3 regions of the Nitrobacter sp. CN101 genome follow, and region 3 is predicted to be linked to each of the others. Evidence: predicted binding sites of a transcription regulator. Region 3 holds the regulator's gene; each other region holds the start of a gene.
What was found. The regulator LexA, encoded in region 3, represses DNA repair genes until DNA is damaged. The targets are predictions, from matches to a motif close to TGTTCNNNNTGTGTTCNG.
Positions count from the first base shown of each region.

Region 1 (6,936 bases), 150 kb from region 3:
CGGGTGAGCCGATCGCTCGCGCGCTCATCGAGGCCGGGCACAACATCACCGGCATCGATTCGGCAGAAACGATGATCGCAATTTGCCGGGAGCGCTTCCCGACGCAATCGTGGGTGGTCGCCGACATGCGGAGTCTCGCCCTCCGCCGCCGGTTTAGCGGCATTCTCGCGTGGGACAGCTTTTTCCATCTCACACAGGCCGATCAGCGGGCGATGTTTGCAATCTTTGCCGCGCATGCTGCGGAAGGATGTGCGCTAATGTTTACCAGCGGCCCGCGTGCGGGCGAAGCGATCGGAACATATCAGGGGGAGGCGCTGTACCACGCGAGTCTTGATCCCCACGAATATCGGGCGCTGCTGCAGGCTAACGGATTCGACGTCGTCGACCACGTTGCCGAAGACGCAGCATGCGGTGGCCACACCATATGGTTGGCCCGATCAGATGGGAGCGGTGCTGGCGCTTGCTAACTCGATCCGGTCAGCTCGCTTCCGCGAGCAGCGACAACTGATGGGGTTGCGGTTCGACGTCAGTATGGTCGGTAAGATTGGTCGGATAGGCGCCAGTAAAGCAATGATCGGAATATTTCGGGTTCGCCGGATCGCGTCCGGGTTCGCCCATGGCGCGGTACATGCCGTCGATGGAAAGGAAGGCAAGCGAATCCGCGCCGATCATGTCACGCATCTGCTCGAGGCTGTGGGTCGCGGCCAATAGTCCACTCCGGTCGGGCAGGTCGATGCCGTAGTAATCGGGATGGATGATCGGCGGCGAGGCCAGGCGGAAGTGCACCTCCGTGGCTCCGGCATCGCGCATCATGCGAACGATCTTTCTTGAAGTCGTGCCGCGCACCAGCGAGTCGTCGATCAGGATGATGCGTTTGCCGGCGATCGCGGCGCGGTTGGCGGAATGCTTCATCCGGACGCCAAGTTCGCGGACGCTTTGGGCCGGCTGGATGAACGTGCGGCCGACATAATGGTTTCTGATGATCCCGAGTTCGTACGGCACGCCGGAAAACTGGCTGTAGCCAAGGGCGGCAGGCACGCCGGAATCGGGCACCGGTACCACGACATCGACCTCGGCGTGACTCTCACGGGCCAGTTGTGCGCCGAACGCCTTGCGAACTTCGTAGACCGAACGGCCTTCGACGATCGAATCTGGCCGTGAAAAATAGATGTATTCGAAGATACACGGCCTTGGCGGCATCGGCGGAAAGGGCTTGTGGATTTCGGTCTGGATGGTGCCATCGACACGATGGAACACGATGACTTCGCCGGGTTCGATGTCACGGACATACTTTGCACCGATGATATCGAGCGCACAGGTTTCCGAGGTAAGGATCGGACAACTGTCGAGTTCGCCGAGCACGAGCGGACGGATGCCCCGCGGATCACGCGTTCCGACCAGCTTCTTGTTAGTCAGCGACACCAGCGCATAGGCGCCCTCGAGAGCCCGAAGCGCTTCGATATAGCGCTCGATGAAGCGGCCGCGCCTTGACTGTGCGACCAGATGAAGGATGGCCTCGGTGTCGGTGGTCGATTGCATCAACGCGCCGCGGCCTACCAATTCGCGACGCAGCGTCAGTCCGTTGGTGAGGTTACCATTGTGGGCAACGGCGAAGCCGCCTGCGTTGAGTTCGGCGAACAGCGGTTGCACATTCCGCAGGATGGTGCCCCCGGTGGTGGAGTAGCGGGTGTGGCCGACAGCGGCGCTGCCGGGGAGACGTTCGATGACCTCGCGGCGGGAGAAGGCGTCACCGACAAGTCCGAGCCGGCGTTCAGAGTGAAAGCGATGGCCATCGAAGGTCACGATGCCGGCCGCTTCCTGACCGCGATGCTGGAGTGCGTGAAGGCCAAGCGCAGTGATCGCTGCGGCTTCTGAATGGCCGAAGATGCCGAACACGCCGCATTCCTCACGGAGCATGTCGCCGTCAAGATCGAAATCAGGTTCGGGATCGTGCGAGGACGCGTCGCTGGAAAGGCTCTGCTGACAGTCCATTGCGCCTCACTATTCGGTCGGACCTGAATAAGTCGTGAACGTCAAGTCCGCGTTCTAACTACTGTTCCGCCGGTTTGCCGTCGATCAGCTTTTGCAGGCCGTCTCGGGCAGGTTTGGAATAGCCATCGGAACCCGGTGACGCAGGTTCCGCATCCGGCTGCTCCTCTTCGGGCTTATTCTTCTTGAGCTTGTTTAAAATGGTGTTCTCGGGATCGTCCGGCAAGAGCGACTGTAGCCAGACGCCAGTGGAATTGAGCACCGTGAGCGATTTTGCCGCCGTGACCCAATCGGGCCGCTGCTTGTCCGGAACCAGCCAGGTGAAAAACAGGAAGGCAACGACGACGATCAGCAGCCCCCGCGCCAGTCCGAACAGGAAACCAAGGGTACGGTCGAGTGCGCCGATCCTGGAATCGAGGACCATGTCGGAAATGCGTGTCGTGATGAGGGAAATCACGATCAAGGTGCCGATGAAAACGCCACCGATGACGGCGGCAGCCGCGATCGTATCGTTGTTAATATAATTCTTGGCGAACGGCAGGAGCTTCTGGAACGAGTAAAGGGTGGCCAGCGCGGCTATGCCCCACGAGGCAATTGACAGGATTTCGCGCATGAAGCCGCGGATCATCGCCAGCAGCCCCGAAATCAGCATTACGGCTAGCAGAACGAGGTCGAGGATGGTTATCGGCATCGGCTGGTCAGGTCCGCTCGTAAAATCTCAAACCACGAATCGTTGCTTATTGCTGGTCTCGCAGACGATCATACAGCGCGTCCAGCAGGGACATTTTCGCACAACACTATCATTGGCCTTGCGGCCGCCGAATGTATAGCGGCGGGCGGTCGCAAGGTCACGCCGCTTTAGCCGTCCTGACGACGGAATCGGGCAGGTGTGGCATTTTTCTCCGGATCGGTGGTTTTGCCAGAGCGGCTTTGTCCGCGCGCTGCGATATCCGCCACCAGCGTCGTCAATCCGGCGACGGTATTGAGCGACAGGCCGGCATCGCCGCCGACATCTCCACGGGCCGATTCCGGCAGCACGGCACGCCCGAATCCGAGCTTGGCGGCTTCTTTCAGCCGCGCCGAGGTTTGGGCTACCGGTCTGACCGCGCCAGATAGCGAAATCTCGCCGAAATAGACCGCGTCGGTCGGGAGTTGGGCGTTTGTCAGCGAAGACACGAGCGCCGCAGCCGCGGCAAGATCGGCGGCTGGCTCGTTGATTCGCAGACCACCCGCCACATTGAAATAAACGTCGTGACCCGAGAGCTTGACCCCGCAGTGAGCTTCGAGAACCGCTAGCACCATGGACAGCCGGCTCGAATCCCAACCGACGACGGCGCGTCGCGGTGTGCCGAGCGAGGTCGGCGCCACCAATGCCTGTAGTTCCACCAGCACCGGCCTGGTGCCCTCGATGCCCGCGAAGACCGCCGTGCCCGGACTACCGAGATCACGTTCCGACAGGAACAGTTCGGACGGATTGGAGACCTCGCGCAAGCCGAGTCCTGTCATCTCGAAGACGCCGATCTCGTCGGTGGGGCCGAACCGGTTCTTCACCGCTCGCAGAATACGGAATTGTTGAGAGCCTTCACCTTCGAACGACAGCACGGCGTCGACCATGTGCTCGACCACGCGGGGGCCAGCGATCTGGCCGTCCTTGGTGACGTGGCCCACCAGAATCAGCGCCGCCCCGGACTTTTTTGCGAAACGAATGAGGGCCTGCGCCGAAGCGCGCACCTGGGTTACGGTTCCCGGCGCGGATTCCACCGTGTCGGTCCACATGGTCTGGATCGAGTCGATCACCACGAGGCGCGGCACCGCACCTTCGGACAGCGTGGCGACGATATCCTCAACAGAGGTTTCCGCTGCCAGTTGCACCGGTGCGTCGGCAAGCCCAAGGCGTTCGGCGCGCAATCGCACTTGCGCGACCGCTTCCTCACCCGAGATATAGACGGCGCGATGGCCGGCGCGCGCCAGCAGGCTCGTCGCTTGCGTGAGTAAAGTCGATTTGCCGATCCCCGGGTCGCCGCCGACCAGCAGCACCGAGCCGCGGACAAAGCCGCCGCCGGTGACGCGATCAAGCTCAGTCATGCCGGAGGAAAGGCGCGGTGCATCCTGCGTCTGGCCTGTCAGCGTTTCCAGTGTGAACAATCGGCCCTTGCGCTTGGAGCGGATGCTGACCGGCATCGTCGTCGCGCCGGTTATGTCCTCCTCGGCCAGCGTATTCCATTCGCCGCAAGCGTCGCACTTGCCCTGCCAGCGGTTATACGCCGCGCCGCAGTTCTGGCAGACAAAGGAGAGGGTGGATTTGGGCATATGGTCGGTTGACTTTTGTTCTCATTTTGTTCTACAACGAACGTTCGATGAAGTCAAAGCAATCGGAATCATTAGTAAGAATTTTTCGCTATTTTGGACGACAGAGTAACTGAGTTTGGTGAGGGTTCCAAATGGCCGAAACACAGATCGAATGGACCGACGCCACATGGAATCCGGTAGCAGGTTGCACAATCGTCAGTGCCGGCTGCACCAACTGCTACGCCATGGAAATGGCGAGGCGGCTACAGGCGATGGACGTCGCGAAATACAAAGGTCTTACTCGTCGAAGCGGCAAGCGAGCAGTCTGGAATGGCGTTGTTCGAGAAGATAAGAACTCGCTTAACATCTCGTTGCGATGGAAAAAGCCCAAAAGATTTTCGTCAATTCAATGAGCGACCTTTTTCATGAAAGTGTCAGTGACGCTTTCATTTCGAAGGTGTGGAATGTCATGCGTGCGACGCCACATCATCACTATCAAATCCTGACTAAGCGCCCGGAGCGAATGGGCGTTCTTGTCAAAAAGATTTCCGATGTGCTTCCTAGGCTCAGGACCCATTAAATCTGTTGCGAGAGGACTGGCGGGTTGATTCAATGGCGATGTTTGGGGGACATCGCCATGGCCGATTTGTTGTTGCTGTCGGAGGCTCAGATGCGCCGGATTGAGCCGTATTTTCCGCTGTCGCACGGGATTGCGAGGGTTGACGATCGACGGGTGATCAGCGGCATCGTCTTCGTCATCAGAAACGGTCTGCGCTGGCGCGATGCGCCGCCCGGCTATGGTCCGCATAAGACGATCTATAACCGGTTCGTGCGCTGGAGCCGGCTCGGCGTGTTCAACAATATCTTTGCCGAGCTGGCACGCAAAGGTGGCAAGCCCTCTCTCCTGATGATCGATGCGACGCATCTGAAGGCGCATCGCACCGCCGCCAGCCTTTTAAAAAAGGACCTGTTCCCCGATGTATCGGGCGCACGAAGGGCGGCTTGAACTCCAAGCTGCACGCCGTCTGCGACGGTCAGGGACGCCCTGTCATCATGCTGCTCAGCGAAGGCCAGATGAGCGATTATAAGGGGGCGGCCTTGATGATCGATGCGCTGCCGCCCGGGAAGCAGTTGCTTGGCGACAAGGGCTACGACGCCAACTGGTTCCGCCAGCCGCTCGCGGCCCGCGGCATCACGGCCTGCATCCCATCGAAGGCCAGCCGCGCAAAGCCGCATGCTCTATCGCCAACGACACAAGATCGAAAATGCGTTCGGCAGGCTCAAGGACTGGCGCCGCCATCCACACCCGCTACGATCGATGCTCACATACCTTCATGTCTGCCATCTGCATCGCTGCAGCCGTCATCTTTTGGCTCTGATCAATGAGTCCTGAGCCTAGAAACAATTTCGGATATCATTGCATCGTTCACATCAGCTGAAATTTTCTATACGTTCGGAATTACATCGCTCCTTACATTCTTGCGCAAATCAGATCCGGGGCGATTGGCTAAAGCGCTTGATCCGCTAGGAGTGCGCGTAGCTGATCTCGCACAACTCGATGCGGTGATGAATAAAAATGCTTGGCTAGGCTCAGCGGAGCGGTTGGTATTTGAGTCCTTCGAGCGTTGCTCAAAATTTCACAGTCCATTTTCAATCAACAATCAAGAGGGCTGGCGTTACTGGCTGATCCATTTCGCCAGTTCCTACCGAGCGCGCCAAGAATATAACGACATCTTGCATCAGAATAAATCTGCGCAGGCTCATTTCGGTCGTTCCGGCTTAAACATGCTCTCGTACGACGCGCATGACGACAGCACCATGCTATATCTTTTCGACGAGCCGGGCCGTATCGAGGCTAAGAAGCAACTCTATGATGACATTCCGCGTCTGATTTCTAGTTACGGTGACGCCGTCAGCGTTGGCGACTTTTATGCAAGCATTTATAATGCGACGCCGGCTCATACTGACGACGTGCATTTTGCCATTATTGAAAATCCAGACCTTGAAGTGATTACCGCTGATGGCGGCGGAGAGCGCCGCAAGGCTAATACAATCAGAGTGAGCGATACTCTGCGTATGAAGAAGCAATTGAGCTTTCCGAAATTTTTCGGGGCACTCACCAAATCAACAAAATGACCGCAAACTTGCAGCTTCAGCCGGCGGTCAGGCCCTTTAATCCCATATCCCAAGTCGGCGCGCCAAAGCGTTCGAAAATCACCGACTTGCTGAAATAAAGTTCGAGAGAACTAGCGGAGAGCCTGGCAACTTCCGCGCCCGCGGGAACGCTTGATCGCATTCGGCGCAGGGTTCACGACTCGGCTGGGCCGCCCTTGTAGATTCGGTTGTAGCGGCCGCCCAGGCTGGTCAGCACCTCGTAACCGATGGTGCCGAAATGGTGCGCAAGTTCGTTCACGGTGATGCCTTCGCCGATAAGCGTCGCCAGATGGCCGCGCCGGACCATCGCATGGGACGGCAGGTCGGTGATGTCGACCGCCAACAGGTCCATGGAAATTCGGCCTGCCACCGGGCATCGCGTTCCGGCGATAATGACGTCGGCTCCGCGCGTACCGTCATTGCTGCCGCCGGCACGGAAATATCCGTCGGCGTATCCCGCCGAGACAACGGCAAGCCGGGTCGGCCGCCGCGCGGTCCACGTCG
Region 1 covers NZ_AP038833.1:2,174,329-2,181,264, forward strand. Annotated here, with positions in the region: gene ACZ5IL_RS10840 (class I SAM-dependent DNA methyltransferase) at 1-467, shown strand, start outside; gene purF (amidophosphoribosyltransferase) at 478-1,992, opposite strand; gene ACZ5IL_RS10850 (CvpA family protein) at 2,051-2,680, opposite strand; gene radA (DNA repair protein RadA) at 2,848-4,299, opposite strand; partial or broken gene ACZ5IL_RS10860 (DUF5131 family protein) at 4,431-4,846, shown strand; partial or broken gene ACZ5IL_RS10865 (IS5 family transposase) at 4,916-5,657, shown strand; gene tcmP (three-Cys-motif partner protein TcmP) at 5,719-6,414, shown strand; gene alr (alanine racemase) at 6,587-6,936, opposite strand, start outside.
Region 1: the regulator LexA is predicted to act here: its motif matches at 4,316-4,333, upstream of radA (DNA repair protein RadA).

Region 2 (6,936 bases), 1.2 Mb from region 3:
CGCCTGGATTCGGCGACGTCCCGCCATTGTCGGCTATGCAAATCATCGTGACCGTCGGGACGTGGCGGTCTGGAATATCGGCGTGAGGCGCGCTTAAATCTTGATCCCCGGCGATCAAACCTGATCTGCCTTCATTGCCACACGAAGCGCCTTGGGTATCGGCTTCGCCCGCCCTCCGGATATGAACGCCACCTTCACCCTCGCGTCCAGCAGCAGCACGTCGCCACACCGCACCTCCTGATGCAAGGTGATCGAGGCGCCCCGGACTTCCAGTGGCCGCGTCACGATGTCGAGCACATCGTCCATCCGCGCGGGCTTTAGAAACTCGAGCTGCATCGCGCGCACTACGAAGGCAAAACCGGGCGCTTCGCTTTCGGCCTCCGCGAACAGCGCGCGCTGGTCGGCGCCGAGCAGCCGCAGATAGTTGCTACGTCCACGCTCCATGAAGCGCAGATAATTGGCGTGATAGACGAGGCCGGTAAAATCCGTGTCCTCATAATAGACGCGGACTTGCATGTGATGCCTGCCGTCGCGAATCTCGCCGTCGAGATGGCGGGTCTGCGGCGACACATTCATTGATCTTCGTCCTGCCCGAACAGGCCGAACTGCGGATCACGCGTGGGCTCAGTCAGGCCGAGATGGCGGAACGCGTGCGAGGTGAGCAGCCGTCCGCGCGGTGTGCGCTGCAGATAGCCGCACTGGATCAGGAACGGTTCGATGATGTCCTCGATGGCATCGCGCGGCTCCGACAGCGCCGCCGCCATGGTTTCCACACCCACAGGTCCGCCACCATAGTTCAGCGCAATGGTCGTGAGGTAGCGGCGATCCATCGCATCGAGGCCGGCGACATCGACTTCCAGCGCGCCGAGCGCGTGATCGGCGATTTTCCGGTCGATCGACGCCGCATCCGCGGCGGACGCGAAATCGCGCACCCGGCGCAGCAGGCGGCCGGCAATGCGCGGAGTGCCGCGGGCGCGGCGGGCGATCTCGTTGGCGCCGTCCGCCGTCATGCCGACATTGAGAACACGGGCACCACGGCTGACGATCCTCTCCAGCTCATCCTCGGTATAGAAGTTCAACCGCACTGGAATCCCGAAGCGGTCGCGCAGCGGATTGGTCAAAAGCCCCGCGCGCGTCGTCGCGCCGACCAGCGTGAACTTCGCCAGTTCGATCTTGACCGAGCGAGCCGCCGGCCCCTCGCCGATGATGAGATCGAGCTGAAAATCCTCCATCGCGGGATACAGCACCTCCTCCACCGCCGGCGAAAGACGATGAATCTCGTCGATGAACAACACATCGCGCTCTTCGAGGTTAGTCAGAAGTGCCGCGAGATCTCCGGCCTTGGCGATCACGGGGCCCGAGGTGGCGCGAAAGCCGACGCCGAGCTCGCGGGCGACGATCTGCGCCAGCGTGGTCTTGCCAAGGCCCGGAGGGCCGACGAACAGCACGTGATCGAGCGCCTCTTTTCGTTTACGGGCAGCATCGATGAAGATCTGGAGGTTGGCGCGCGCCTGCGCCTGTCCGACGAACTCGGCCAGCTTTTGCGGCCGCAGCGCGGTGTCGCCGACATCGTCGGCGCGGCGCTCGGGCGTGACGATGCGGGAGGGCGTGGTCACTTCGACAGCTCCTTCAAGCCGAGCCGGATCAGTTGCGCGGTCTCCGCATTTTCGCCAGCACCGCGCGAGGCGGCCGCGATCGCCGCGGTCGCCTGCGGCTGACCATAACCGAGATTGACCAGCGCGGAGATCGCATCCCGCACCGGGCGCGGCGCGTGCTGGTCATCGATGGCGCCTGCGAGATGCACAACAGCGGGATCGACATTGGCGAACGACGGCGCCTTGTCCTTCAGTTCGGTGACGATGCGTTCGGCCACCTTCGGTCCGACCCCCGGCGTGCGCGCCACCGCGGCCTTGTCGCGGAGCGCAATGGCGTTAGCGAGATCGGCCGGCGACAGCGTGCCCAACACCGCGAGCGCCACCCGCGCGCCGACGCCCTGCACCGTCTGCAACAGACGGAACCATTCGCGCTCGTGGTCGGTGCGAAACCCGAACAGCTTGATCTGGTCCTCGCGCACATAGGTCTCGATCGACAACACCGCCGCCTCGCCCGGCGACGGCAGCGCCTGCAGCGTGCGCGAGGCGCAATGCACCTGATAGCCGACGCCGCCGACATCGAGGATCACGTAATCCTCGCCGTAGGAGTCGATGATGCCTTTTAACTTGCCGATCATGCGCCCGCCGCCTTCATTCGCGATGCGAGCATCGCGCTTCCACGATGGTGCGCGTGGGTAATGGCAATAGCGAGCGCGTCGGCGGCATCGGCGCTTTTCGGATCGGCTTTCGGCAGCAGGATTTTCAGCATCGCCTGGATCTGGGTTTTGTCGGCGTGGCCCGCGCCAACCACGGTCTTCTTTACCTGATTGGGCGCGTATTCCGCCACCGCGATGCCGAACATCGCCGGCGCCAACATCGCAACGCCCCGCGCCTGCCCGAGCTTCAGCGTCGCCACGCCGTCCTTGTTGACGAAGGTCTGCTCGATCGCAGCCTCATTGGGACGGAATCGGTCGAGCACCGCGCCGAGCCCGGCATGGATCGCCAGCAGCCGGCTGGCCAGCGCCATGTGTTCGCGCGTCTCGACCGAGCCGCAGCCGACGAAGATCAGCCGATTGCCCTCGATGTCGAGCACGCCCCAGCCGGTGCGGCGGAGGCCCGGATCAATGCCCAGAATGCGAATCGGTGAGGAGGTCATGGCCCATGTTAGCGCAAAGCTTCCCGCTGCGTCCCCCAAGCAGGCTCCGGCTCTATTCGTTTCAACGCGATCACGGGCCAAGACAGTCTCCCGAGGCAGACCCATGATGAGCAACGTTGCGGCCTGGTTTGTCGAACCTTGCCCGTTCCGGTAACGACAAAGCCGTATCCGCCGTCCGACCGATCGATCCATGTTCGGCTGAGCATGGTCCGCTCCGAGACGGGATGGCCACGTCATAAGGGGCGGCAGATCCGTCTCCGAGACGGACCGAAGAGGAATATCAAGCGTCATGCGGATAGCAGTTGCCGTTTTCTTCCTCTTCATGACGATCGTCAGCACCGCTGTTTCGGCCGATTCGTCAACCGCCGCGCAAAACCGGTTCACGTCCATTGCCAACAAGGACTGCACTTTCGCTCCGATCGGCGACGAGCCGGGCGACGAGGAAGACCAGCTCAAGACATGTCCTGGCGTCGGTGGCGCGCAGGTGCTGGTCAACGCCCTGGGAACTCGTCTGCGGATAGGCTTTCGCTGGCCGAAGGGAACTCACCCGCAAACGATCATCTGGGCGGTGGAAGCATGGTCCGCCGGATTAACCGTCGACTGGCGCGGATCTGGCAAGGGCAAGGAATTCGAGCCTTATGCCGCCATCGTCAGGATGAAATTCCAGAAACAGGGTTTGCCGGTTGCGGGCGACCAGGTACTCGGCGTGATCCGGATCACACAGGATACCGCCTGCGTCATGGGCGCCGTCGATGCGGGAGCAAACCCTAACGCCAATGAGGCTGCGCATGCGCTTGCCGATGCGGCGCCATCGTTCGCATGCGGCAAGGACAAACCGACGATCGGCGGCGTGAGTACCAAGGCCGCGGAAGAAATCGCGCGGGGCATCGCCGAATGATGAACCGGCAGATCAAGCCAACAGGCCGGCAAGCGTAAGCCGCCGGTGCTGGAGCACGGACGAAAAGAATATTAGCAAAAGAATTGAGGCGGCCAGTCAGGTCGCGCGTCGAGCTAACCCTTCAACCGCATTCTGCCGGGGTTTTCACCACAATGAATATACTGTTCAGAATCGTCCTTGCGTCCGTCCTCACGAGCCCTGCGCTTGCACTCGCGCAAGCGCCGAAAAAAACCCGTCGCGTCTCCTGTCTTGGAGGCGGAATTCAATGCCTTTATCGCCAAGTTCCGGGCGGCTTTGAAAGCGAACGATCCGACGGCCGTCGCCAGCATGACCAAGCTGCCTTTCATGGGTGACAAGGCGTACGCGGATGCCGCACAGTTTCGGGCGAAGGCCTATCCGGAATTCTTCTCCGCGAAAGATCGCGCGTGCATCCAGCGGAAGAAAGCGGAATACGGTCGAGATGGCGAGAACAACGACAACTACTTTGTCATCTGCGGCGAGAGCATTTTTACCTTCACCAGAACGCCAACCGGATTCCTTCTGACGGAGGTTGGCGTAAATGATTAGGCATGCGCCCTCAACGAACGCGTAGCGCCAAGGCTCTACAGCAGCGTCCCACTCAGGATCAGCACCGCCACGCTGAAGTAGATCATCAGCCCGGTGACATCGACCAACGTCGCCACCAGCGGCGCCGAAGCGCTCGCGGGATCGAAGCCGGCGCGTTGCAGCATGAACGGGAGCATCGATCCGGACACCGAGCCGAAAACAACGACGCCGATCAGCGCGGCCGCGACGGTCAGCCCGATCAGCATCCAGTGTTCGCCATAGTCGTAAATGCCGAGCTTCTGCCAAGCCACCACGCGGATCAATCCGATGACGCCCAACATGGCCCCGAGGATCAATCCCGTCGGCAGTTCGCGCAAGGCCACGCGCCACCAGTCGCCGAGCTTGACCTCGCGCAGCGCCAGCGCGCGGATCAGGAGCGAGGTCGCCTGCGAGCCGGAGTTGCCGCCCGAGCTCATGATCAGTGGGATGAACAGCGTCAGCACGATGGCCTTTTCCAGCTCGCCCTCGAAGTGCTGCATGGCGCTCGCGGTCAATAGCTCGCCGATAAACAGCACGCAGAGCCAACCGCCGCGCTTGCGGATCATACCCGGCAGCCCAACCTGCAGATACGGTTCGTCAGTCGCCGCCATGCCGCCGAATTTCTGGGCGTCCTCGGTGTTTTCTTCGATGATGGCGTCGATGATGTCGTCGACCGTGACGATGCCGAGGACATGCCCGGCCTTGTCCACGACAGGCACCGCCAGCATGTCGTGCCGCGAGATCAGCCGCGCGACCTCTTCGCGATCCGTTAGCGGGGAGGTGGTGATCGGGGCGCGCGCCAGATCGGCGATCTGGGCCGAGGGCTCACCGGCGATCAGCCGCCGCAACGACACCGCGCCCACCAGCCTTCGCGTGAAGGCGTCCAGTACATAGATGGCGTAGACCGTCTCGCGGGTCCGTTCGACCTGGCGGATATGCTGTAGGGTCTGCTCCACTGTCCAGGTCGCGGTGACGCTGACGAATTCGGTTGTCATCATCGCGCCCGCGGTGTTTTCCGGGTAAGTGAGCAGATTTTCGATAGTGGCCCGCGTGTTTCGGTCGAGCCCCTGCATCAGTTCGCTGCGCGCCGGCTCATCGAGCTGCTGGACGATATCGGCGGCGACGTCCGCCGACATTTCAGTCAATAGGATGATGGCGGTGCGCCGGGGTAGCGAGGCGATGACCTCCGCCCCGTGATATAATTCCGGCTTGTCGAGAATCTCGACCGAAGTATCGACCGGCAGAAGCACCAGCACCGCCGCGGCGTCCTGCGGTTCGAGTTGGTTGAGAATTTCGACGTTATCGGCGACATGGCCGCCGCTCAGGCGCGAGGCCAGCGCGTACACATCAAGGTCGCCGTCCGTTGTGGCGGTGTAGGTATCCGTCATAGCTCACCTTCGTGGTCTGCCGGCAACGGCAGGCCTGGCGAGCTCATCAAGCTCTCAGACCGGCGCCGCTGTCGGCGAGGTACCTGGCAAAGTACCTGGACTGTCGCTTGGCATAATGTCGTGGTTTCCAGTGATGGGCGTGCGACCGAGGCCGCAAGCATCCCGCTTGGCTGACATGATCCTTCAGCCGGACGGCGTCAAGAAAAAAGAGAGCAGCTATGATTTGCGCAGGAGATTGAACGCCTCTTCTCGGCACATCTCGAGACTGCGGTGTGCCGTATCGATAACAAGGTGGTCGCAATTCCACTTATCGTGGACGCGGGCGACAACCGCATCCCAGTCTGGCAAAGCCAGTCCCACGATGTCGCTTGATCTCGTCTCAATTCTCCGACGGTGCTCGACAGGATCGCTGCACACCACCTCAAGCCATCGAACTTCGGCTCCGGTACGCTGGGCGGTAGTTTCCCAGCCTTCCCGTACCTCTTGGCAATCGTTCACACAGTCCGCGATGACATCCAACCCAAGCGCTAAATTGTCCTCAGCAACGGCTTGGGCTGCTCGATAGGTCCAGTCGAAAAGATCGCTCGGCGCCGTGCCCGATGACCAACTTGCTTGATCCATCGAGTCGATTCGTAACCAGATCGAGCCGAAACACCGGGCCAGATGCCGCGCAATGCTTGATTTGCCGACGCCGGGCAAACCTGCCAGTGCGATGAGCCTTGCCATTACACTCCCTATTCCTCCGACCAGAGCCGAAACGGCTCAATTTCGGTTCTCCCTTTGTGAACCGAAAGGTCTGCAATGGCTTTTTTACAGAGTCCCGCTGCCTTCGGCTGCTGTCCTAGCCCCCCAGCTTCGCCATCAGAGCGTCCGACACCTCGAAATTGGCATAGACGTTCTGCACGTCGTCGTGCTCGTTCAGGAGGTCGATCAGCTTGAGCAATTTCTCACCGGTATCGTCATCGACCGCAACGGTGTTCTGCGGCTTCCAGATCAGGGCGACCTTGCGCGCCTCGCCGAACCTGGCTTCCAGCGCCTTGGCGGCCTCGCGGAAGGTGTCCTGCGAGGCATAGATTTCGTGGCCGCCCTCGCCCGACACCACGTCGTCGGCGCCGGCTTCAATGGCAGCTTCCAGCATGTCGTCGGCCGAAGCCTTGCCCGCGTCGTATTCAATGACGCCAAGCCGGTCGAACATAAACGAGACCGAGCCGGTTTCACCGAGATTGCCGCCGGACTTGGTGAAATACGAGCGGATGTCGGAGGCGGCGCGGTTGCGATTGTCGGTCAGCACTTCCATGATGACGGCGACGCCACCGG
Region 2 covers NZ_AP038833.1:1,135,889-1,142,824, reverse strand. Annotated here, with positions in the region: gene ybgC (tol-pal system-associated acyl-CoA thioesterase) at 115-576, opposite strand; gene ruvB (Holliday junction branch migration DNA helicase RuvB) at 573-1,616, opposite strand; gene ruvA (Holliday junction branch migration protein RuvA) at 1,613-2,230, opposite strand; gene ruvC (crossover junction endodeoxyribonuclease RuvC) at 2,227-2,748, opposite strand; gene ACZ5IL_RS05520 (hypothetical protein) at 3,038-3,646, shown strand; gene ACZ5IL_RS05515 (hypothetical protein) at 3,851-4,213, shown strand; gene mgtE (magnesium transporter) at 4,249-5,619, opposite strand; gene ACZ5IL_RS05505 (P-loop nucleotide/nucleoside kinase family protein) at 5,836-6,345, opposite strand; gene ACZ5IL_RS05500 (YebC/PmpR family DNA-binding transcriptional regulator) at 6,461-6,936, opposite strand, start outside.
Region 2: the regulator LexA is predicted to act here: its motif matches at 2,929-2,946, upstream of ruvC (crossover junction endodeoxyribonuclease RuvC).

Region 3 (6,936 bases):
ACCGGTCGCCCTCACAAGCTCTCTGAAGTGCTGATTGGTGACCAGAGCACGGTCCATCCAAAAAGTGCCGACGGTAACCCGGTGCGCGGCCTCTTTCGGATAATGCCTGTCCGATCCCATGCGGAAGGTGCCGCCGGAAATTAGGATCATGCGGTTGTCAGGAACCACATTGCGAAGCGCGATATTGCTCACATTCAGCACGGACCACACCCACTGACATTAACGGGGCATCAGCGCATTTTTGTAACGGGCGTCTAAAATTAGAACCTTCAGTATCCGGAACAACATTAAATCCTCAGAACCGCCAGCCGTCCATACCTCTCGCAAACAATGCTGCGGCTGGTATGGATTTTCGTTTGTCCGGCCGACGAACATCAAACCTTATTAGCGACGGCTACGCGCATAGTTGGAGACAAGGCAGAACGTGCGTATAGTCGTCCTCGCCACGTAAAAGGGCGGGCAGCAAATTGCACCGCCTGGCTAGTTGCGAGGTAGCCGACCGATGAGCGCTCTCGATTATTTCGCCTGGATCGTCCTCATTGTCCTCGTCGCCAGCACCGCATTCGTCGTCATCTTCATGGCGATGCTGCCGGGCATGATCGCCAAGCGTCGCAATCATCCCTGGGTCCAGGCCGTGACGGTGGCTGGCTGGATTACGCTCTTCCTTGGCTTCGCCCTGTGGCCGGTCGCCCTGATCTGGGCCTATGTCGATGTCCCCGCGCCGCGCAGGACAGAGGTGGTGTCGTGATCGTTGTTCTGCTCAACGTCTATCTCGTCATCCTCTTCATCCTGGTGAAGCTAAAGATCGTTTCCTTCAATCTTTTTTGGAAAGTTTCACCTGTCATCGTGTTGTTGCTGCTCCTGGTCGGGCTCTTTATCCCAATGGGATGGGGCGCACCGCAGGGCCCGGCCCTAGTCGTGCGCAATTCTGTTCAAATCGTCTCCAATGTAGCGGGTGAAGTGTCCGAGGTGCCGGTTCAAGCCAACACGGCGCTAAAGGCTGGCGACATACTTTTCAAAATTGATCCGACGCCCTACCGCGCGACCGTTGACGCGCTGACGGCGCAGCTAAAATTCGCTCAACTGCGACTGTCACAGATGACGCAGTTGTATGAGCGTGCCGCGGGACGCCACTTCGACGTTGAGCAACGGCAATCCGAGGTTGATCAACTGAGAGGACAACTAGAGGGAGCCCAGTGGAATCTCGACAAAACGACCATTCGCGCGCCGACCGATGGTTATGTAACCAATGTTGCGCTGCGGAAAGGCGCGCGCGTGGCGAATCTACCGCTGGCTCCGGTAATGGCATTCATAGACACATCCGACACTCTAGTCGGTGTCGAACTGGCACAAAATGACGCGCGATATGTAGCGCCCGGACAGGAGGTCGAAGTTACGTTCAAGTTTCTGCCGGGCCAAATTTTCCCCGCAAGGGTCGAAAGCGTCCTTCAGGCGATCGCCACCGGCCAGGTACAAACATCGGGCCTCGCCGTCCAGCCAAAGCAGATTGAAGCGGCTCCCTTCGTCGTGCGCGTTAAGCTTGATGACGCTAGGCTTGCAGCGAGCCTTCCCGCCGGCACCACCGGCACAGCCGCCATCTTCACTGATCGCGTAAAGCCAGCCCATATCATTCGCAAAGTTCTGCTGCGACAAACGGCGATTATGAACTACATATTGCCGTTCTAGGCATCGCGAAACTCACGCAGGCGTCTAGCCTCTCCCCTTGTGAGAGGGGGACGATACCAGCTCAGGATTTGATTGATATGGCAGACAAGAAAAACAAGACCGCCGGGAAACACAAACCCGCCCTCACCCACATCGACGTCAAAGGCGAAGCGCGGATGGTCGATGTCTCGGCAAAGCCCGCAACCGAGCGTGTCGCCGTCGCCGAGGGTCAGGTCGTCATGACCAAGGCGACGCTCGACTTGATTGAAAGCGGCAATGCCAAGAAGGGCGACGTGCTTGGCACCGCGCGCATTGCCGGCATCATGGCGGCCAAGCGCACTTCGGATTTGATCCCACTCTGCCATCCACTGGCGCTGTCGAAGGTCACGCTCGATATCGAGGCCGACAAGAAAATTCCGGGCTGCCGCGTCCGCGCAAGCGTCAAAGTCTCCGGCCCGACCGGAGTGGAGATGGAAGCCCTCACGGCGGTCTCCGTCGCCTGCCTGACGATCTACGACATGATCAAGGCCGTGGAACGCGGCGTCCGGATCGAGGGCATTCACCTCGTCGAGAAAAAGGGCGGCAAGTCCGGCCATTATCTCGTGACGGATACCCCCTCAGAACCATAGCCGCCGCGCGAACGGGTCGGTAAGCGGCATTTTGGCTCTTGGTACCGTTGTATGCGAGCCGCGAGTTCGGTAGATGTTTGACGCGCCCGCTAGGCGCATTACGCCTAGCGCGTATTCCGCAAATGGATACCGGTTTTGCGATCGGAATACACGCAAGTTATTGATTGAGGGGATTTTCTTACGGCTGATCGCACGGCCGGAAAATGCTCTAGGAGAATGGTCATGCCCCTGATGACGGTCGCCGACGCCCTTGCGGCTGTTCTTGCCGGAGTCGAACCGCTCCCGGAGGAACCCGTGGCTCTCGAAGCCGCGCATCGCCGGGTGTTGGCGCGCGACCTCCCCTCGCGCCGGACTCAGCCGCCGGTCGCAATGTCGGCGATGGACGGCTATGCGGTGCGCGCAGCGGACATTGCGACAATTCCAGCGCGGCTACAGGTGATCGGTGAGATCGCCGCGGGACGACCGCTCGAGCGCGCGCTGCAAACCGGCGAGGCCTTACGGATTTTCACCGGCGGCGTAGTGCCGGACAGCGCCGATACAGTCGTGATCCAGGAAGACACCGAACGCGACGGCAACCACGTTATCGTCAAGGAGGCCACTGCTCCCGGAAAGAACATTCGTCCTGCCGGCGTGGACTTTCGTGAGGGCGACGTCCTGATCCGGGCCAGCAGCCATCTCACCGATCGCCATCTTTCCCTTGCTGCCGGCATGAACTATCCAGACCTGCCGGTGCATCGCCGTCCCACAATAGCGATGCTCGCCACGGGCGACGAACTGGTTTTGCCGGGCGCGACGCCCGGTCCGGGCCAGATCATCCTGTCCAACGGCTACGCGCTTCGCGCACTCGCCCGAGGCGAAGGCGCCGAGGCGATCGACCTGGGTATCGCCGCCGACACCATGGACGCCACAACCGCCGCGATCCGCCGCGCCCGCGAGAGCGGCGCCGACATTCTGGTTACGACCGGCGGCGCGTCGGTCGGCGACCATGACTTCGTCAAGCGTGCGCTGGAGGCGGAAGGCGTGGAGATGGCGTTCTGGCGGATCGCACTGCGGCCGGGCAAGCCGATGATGCACGGACGTCTAGGCCCGATGCGGGTGATCGGCCTCCCCGGCAATCCCGTCTCGTCCTACATCTGCGCGTTTCTGTTCATGGTGCCGCTGATTCGTGCGCTATCGGGGCGTGAAGATGTGCACCACTGCATTGAACCGGCGCTGCTCGGAAGCGATGTTAGCGCCAATCAAGCCAGGCAGGATTATCTGCGCGCCCGGCTCACGCCCTCGACGGACGGCTTGCCGGTGGCGACGCCGATCGGGCATCAGGACAGCTCGCTGATGGGAAAACTCGCTGCGGCAGAGGCTCTCGTAATCCGCACGCCATTTGCGCCGGCCGCAAGCAAAGGCGAGCCCTGTGCCATCATTAAGCTTTCGCTGTCATAAAACGTCGCTTTGTTGACCTTAAATTAAAGGGTTGCGGAACACATATCGAACATATAGTGTATGTTCATGATTTGTTTCGAGGTTCGTGCCGCGGGGTTATAAGGGCTGCAGCCCCGATGTCCCCTAGTTGGCAAGAACCCCATCAACCAGGGACTGGGTCGGGATGCTCACGCGCAAACAGTATGAACTCCTGCGTTTTATCAACGAACGGCTGAAAGAATCCGGCGTGCCGCCCTCGTTCGATGAAATGAAGGACGCGCTCGACCTGCGCTCGAAGTCCGGCATCCATCGCCTGATTACCGCGCTGGAAGAACGAGGATTCATCCGCCGTCTACCCAACCGCGCCCGCGCCATCGAAGTCATCAAACTGCCCGAACTCGCCGCCAGCGGCGGCGGCGGCCGTCGCGGTTTCACACCGAGCGTCATCGAAGGCAATCTGGGCAAAGTCCGCCGCAGCAGCGGCGGCGCTGTCGTCGACGATGCGGAACGTCCGGTCGCCGTTCCGGTGATGGGACGGATTGCAGCCGGCACGCCGATCGAAGCGTTGCAGACCTGCAGCCACACCGTCAGCGTGCCGCCCGACATGCTTGGTACCGGCGAACACTACGCGCTTGAGGTGCGCGGCGATTCCATGGTCGATGCCGGAATTCTCGATGGCGATCTTGCGTTGATCCAGCGGAACCAGACCGCTGATACCGGCGACATCGTCGTTGCCCTGATCGACGACGAGGAAGCGACGTTGAAACGCTTCCGCCGTCGCGGCGCTTCGATCGCGCTGGAGCCGGCGAACACGGCTTACGAAGTTCGCATACTTCCGCCCAACCGGGTCCAGATCCAGGGCAGACTGATCGGCATTTACCGCAAGTACTGATTTCATCAGGAGCGAAAGGCTCCGACCGTGGACGAGCCGTTCAATCGTCCGGCTGGAGATCCTCGGGCGCCGGCGTGGCGTCGGCCGGGGGCTCCGGTTTTGATTGCAGCTGTGCTGACTGTTCATCGACGGCAGCGGATGACCAGGGACGATCGACGCCGACAGGACGTGCGGCATCAACAGCAAAGCCAGATCTTGAAGCACCAGATCTTGAAGCACTTGGGGTTCGCCACAGGGCAAGAGCGCCTTCACGCCGTAGCCTGTTTTGATCGATCACCTGCGCAAGGCACCCCTCCGGAGCCTGCCACGGCGTCACCATGAGCTCCGCCCGAGCGCAATCATCCTGTATCGCCTCCGGACGCCGCGTCAGCGCGACAAGTCCACCTCCACTCACCTTGACCACGCAGCCCTCATCGTCACATGAGGCGCCCTCCGCCAGTGTAGGGTCGGCAGACCCACGCCCATCCCCGTCGGCGGCAAGCCATTCCTTGACGGTGAAAGAGTCCTTACTCGTGCTGATGAGACGCAGCCTGCCGTCCCCGCCCCTCACGGCGACATTGCGACCTTCGGCGGAGATCAGGATATCCGGCGGCGTCACCGCAAGTGACCACACGATCGCCAACCCGACCACAGCTGCGCCGCTCCAGCGCAGCGGCGTTCTCAACAATCCGAGCAGAATGATGCCCGCGGTCGCCGCGAGCAGCGGTCCCGTTCCAAATGCAGCCGTATGACCGACGGCGCCCGGAAGCGCCGCTACCCATTGAGCCACAGCGACCATCCATTCGATGCCAAAGTCCATCAGCCGCCAGAACACGCCGTCGAAGCCAAACGGCATGGCCGCAAGTCCGAGAAGCCCGGCCGGCATCACCAGCGCCGAGATCACCGGCATCGCCAGCAGGTTCGCAACCATGCCGTATGGCGTCACCCGATGGAAATGGAACGCGACATACGGCGTGGTCGCGAGTCCGGCCACGAGTGACGCCAGCGCCAGCATAGCGATTTCGCGTCCACCCCACAGAGCGGCCCTCGCCGTCGGCGAGTGATCGGGGGTTGCAAGCATCTTCGGCATGCCGACCTGAACCAGCGCCACCAGCCCGAGCGTCGCCGCGAACGACATTTGAAAGCTCGGGTGAATCAACGACTCCGGCGCAATCGCAAGCACGATCATCGCCGCGACCGCGAGTGTGCGAAACGTGATGGCGCGCCTGTCCACCGTGATCGCAATCAGTACCACCGCCGTCATAAAGAACGAGCGTTGGGTCGCGACCTCGGCGCCCGACAGCAGAAGATAAAAAGCGGCTGCCACGAACGCCGCCGCCGCCGACCACTTCTTAATCGGGAACGTCGCCGTCAACGCTGGAACCAGCGCCAACAGCGCACGCACCGCGAAGAAGACCACGCCAGCGACGACGGCCATGTGATAGCCGGAAATCGAAAGGACATGGCCCAATCCCGAAATGAACATCGCCTCATTAACCGGCGTCGTGATGGCGTCGCGCCGTCCGGTCAGGAGCGCGGTGGCAATGGCCCGCGAGTCGTCGCTGAGAACAAGACGGATGCGGGCGTCGATGGCGTCGCGCAACTCCTGCATCAGCGCGGCATAGCGCAACGCGAGCCCACCACCATGCGGAGAGCTCACGGTCTTGATGGCGCCCATGACGAAGCCGGACGCGCCAATGCCATGAAAATACATATCGCGGGCGAAGTCGTAGCTTCCTGGCCGTACAGGCGTAAGCGGCGGCTGCAACCGCGCTTTCAACTCCACGAAGCTCCCAACGGCGGGCGCGGCGCCCTTCCTGACCGACAGCCGTACGCGATCGAGCTTGACGTGCGACCGCCGATTGTCCATCCGAACGACGCGTAGAACAAATCTATCGGTCCGCTCCCGCACCTCGCTGGTTTCGACGAAGCCCTGGAGCAAGGGCGCGTATATCGGCCGCATCAGGACGACGTGGGAAACCTGTGCCGTCTTGATCGTGGCGACGGCAAATCCTGCAGCGACCGCCGCAACCATGACAGCGGCGGCAAACATCCGATGCCGGCGCAAGAGCAGCGCCACCACAAACAGAGCTACGGCGGTCGCGGAGACAACCCAGACAACGGGCTCGTGATCGGCCGAAAAATAGATCGCAATACCTGTGCCAAATGCCACCGGTACCCACGGCAAGAGTTGGCCGGCTGCCAATTCCGCGCCAACCCAGGCTCGCAGCCGCGCCACCATTGCCAGTAAGGTGCCCGAAGGCGTTTGCGAAGGAGCAGCGACGGCTTGCCGCGTCGGCCACGTTCCTGCGTACCCTCCCCTTCGATCGCGGGCCCTGCCCCGCTCCGCCATCC
Region 3 covers NZ_AP038833.1:2,325,844-2,332,779, reverse strand. Annotated here, with positions in the region: partial or broken gene ACZ5IL_RS11580 (SUMF1/EgtB/PvdO family nonheme iron enzyme) at 1-150, opposite strand, end outside; gene ACZ5IL_RS11575 (DUF3302 domain-containing protein) at 503-748, shown strand; gene ACZ5IL_RS11570 (HlyD family secretion protein) at 745-1,686, shown strand; gene moaC (cyclic pyranopterin monophosphate synthase MoaC) at 1,764-2,294, shown strand; gene ACZ5IL_RS11560 (molybdopterin molybdotransferase MoeA) at 2,517-3,731, shown strand; gene lexA (transcriptional repressor LexA) at 3,895-4,602, shown strand; gene ACZ5IL_RS11550 (ComEC/Rec2 family competence protein) at 4,643-6,934, opposite strand.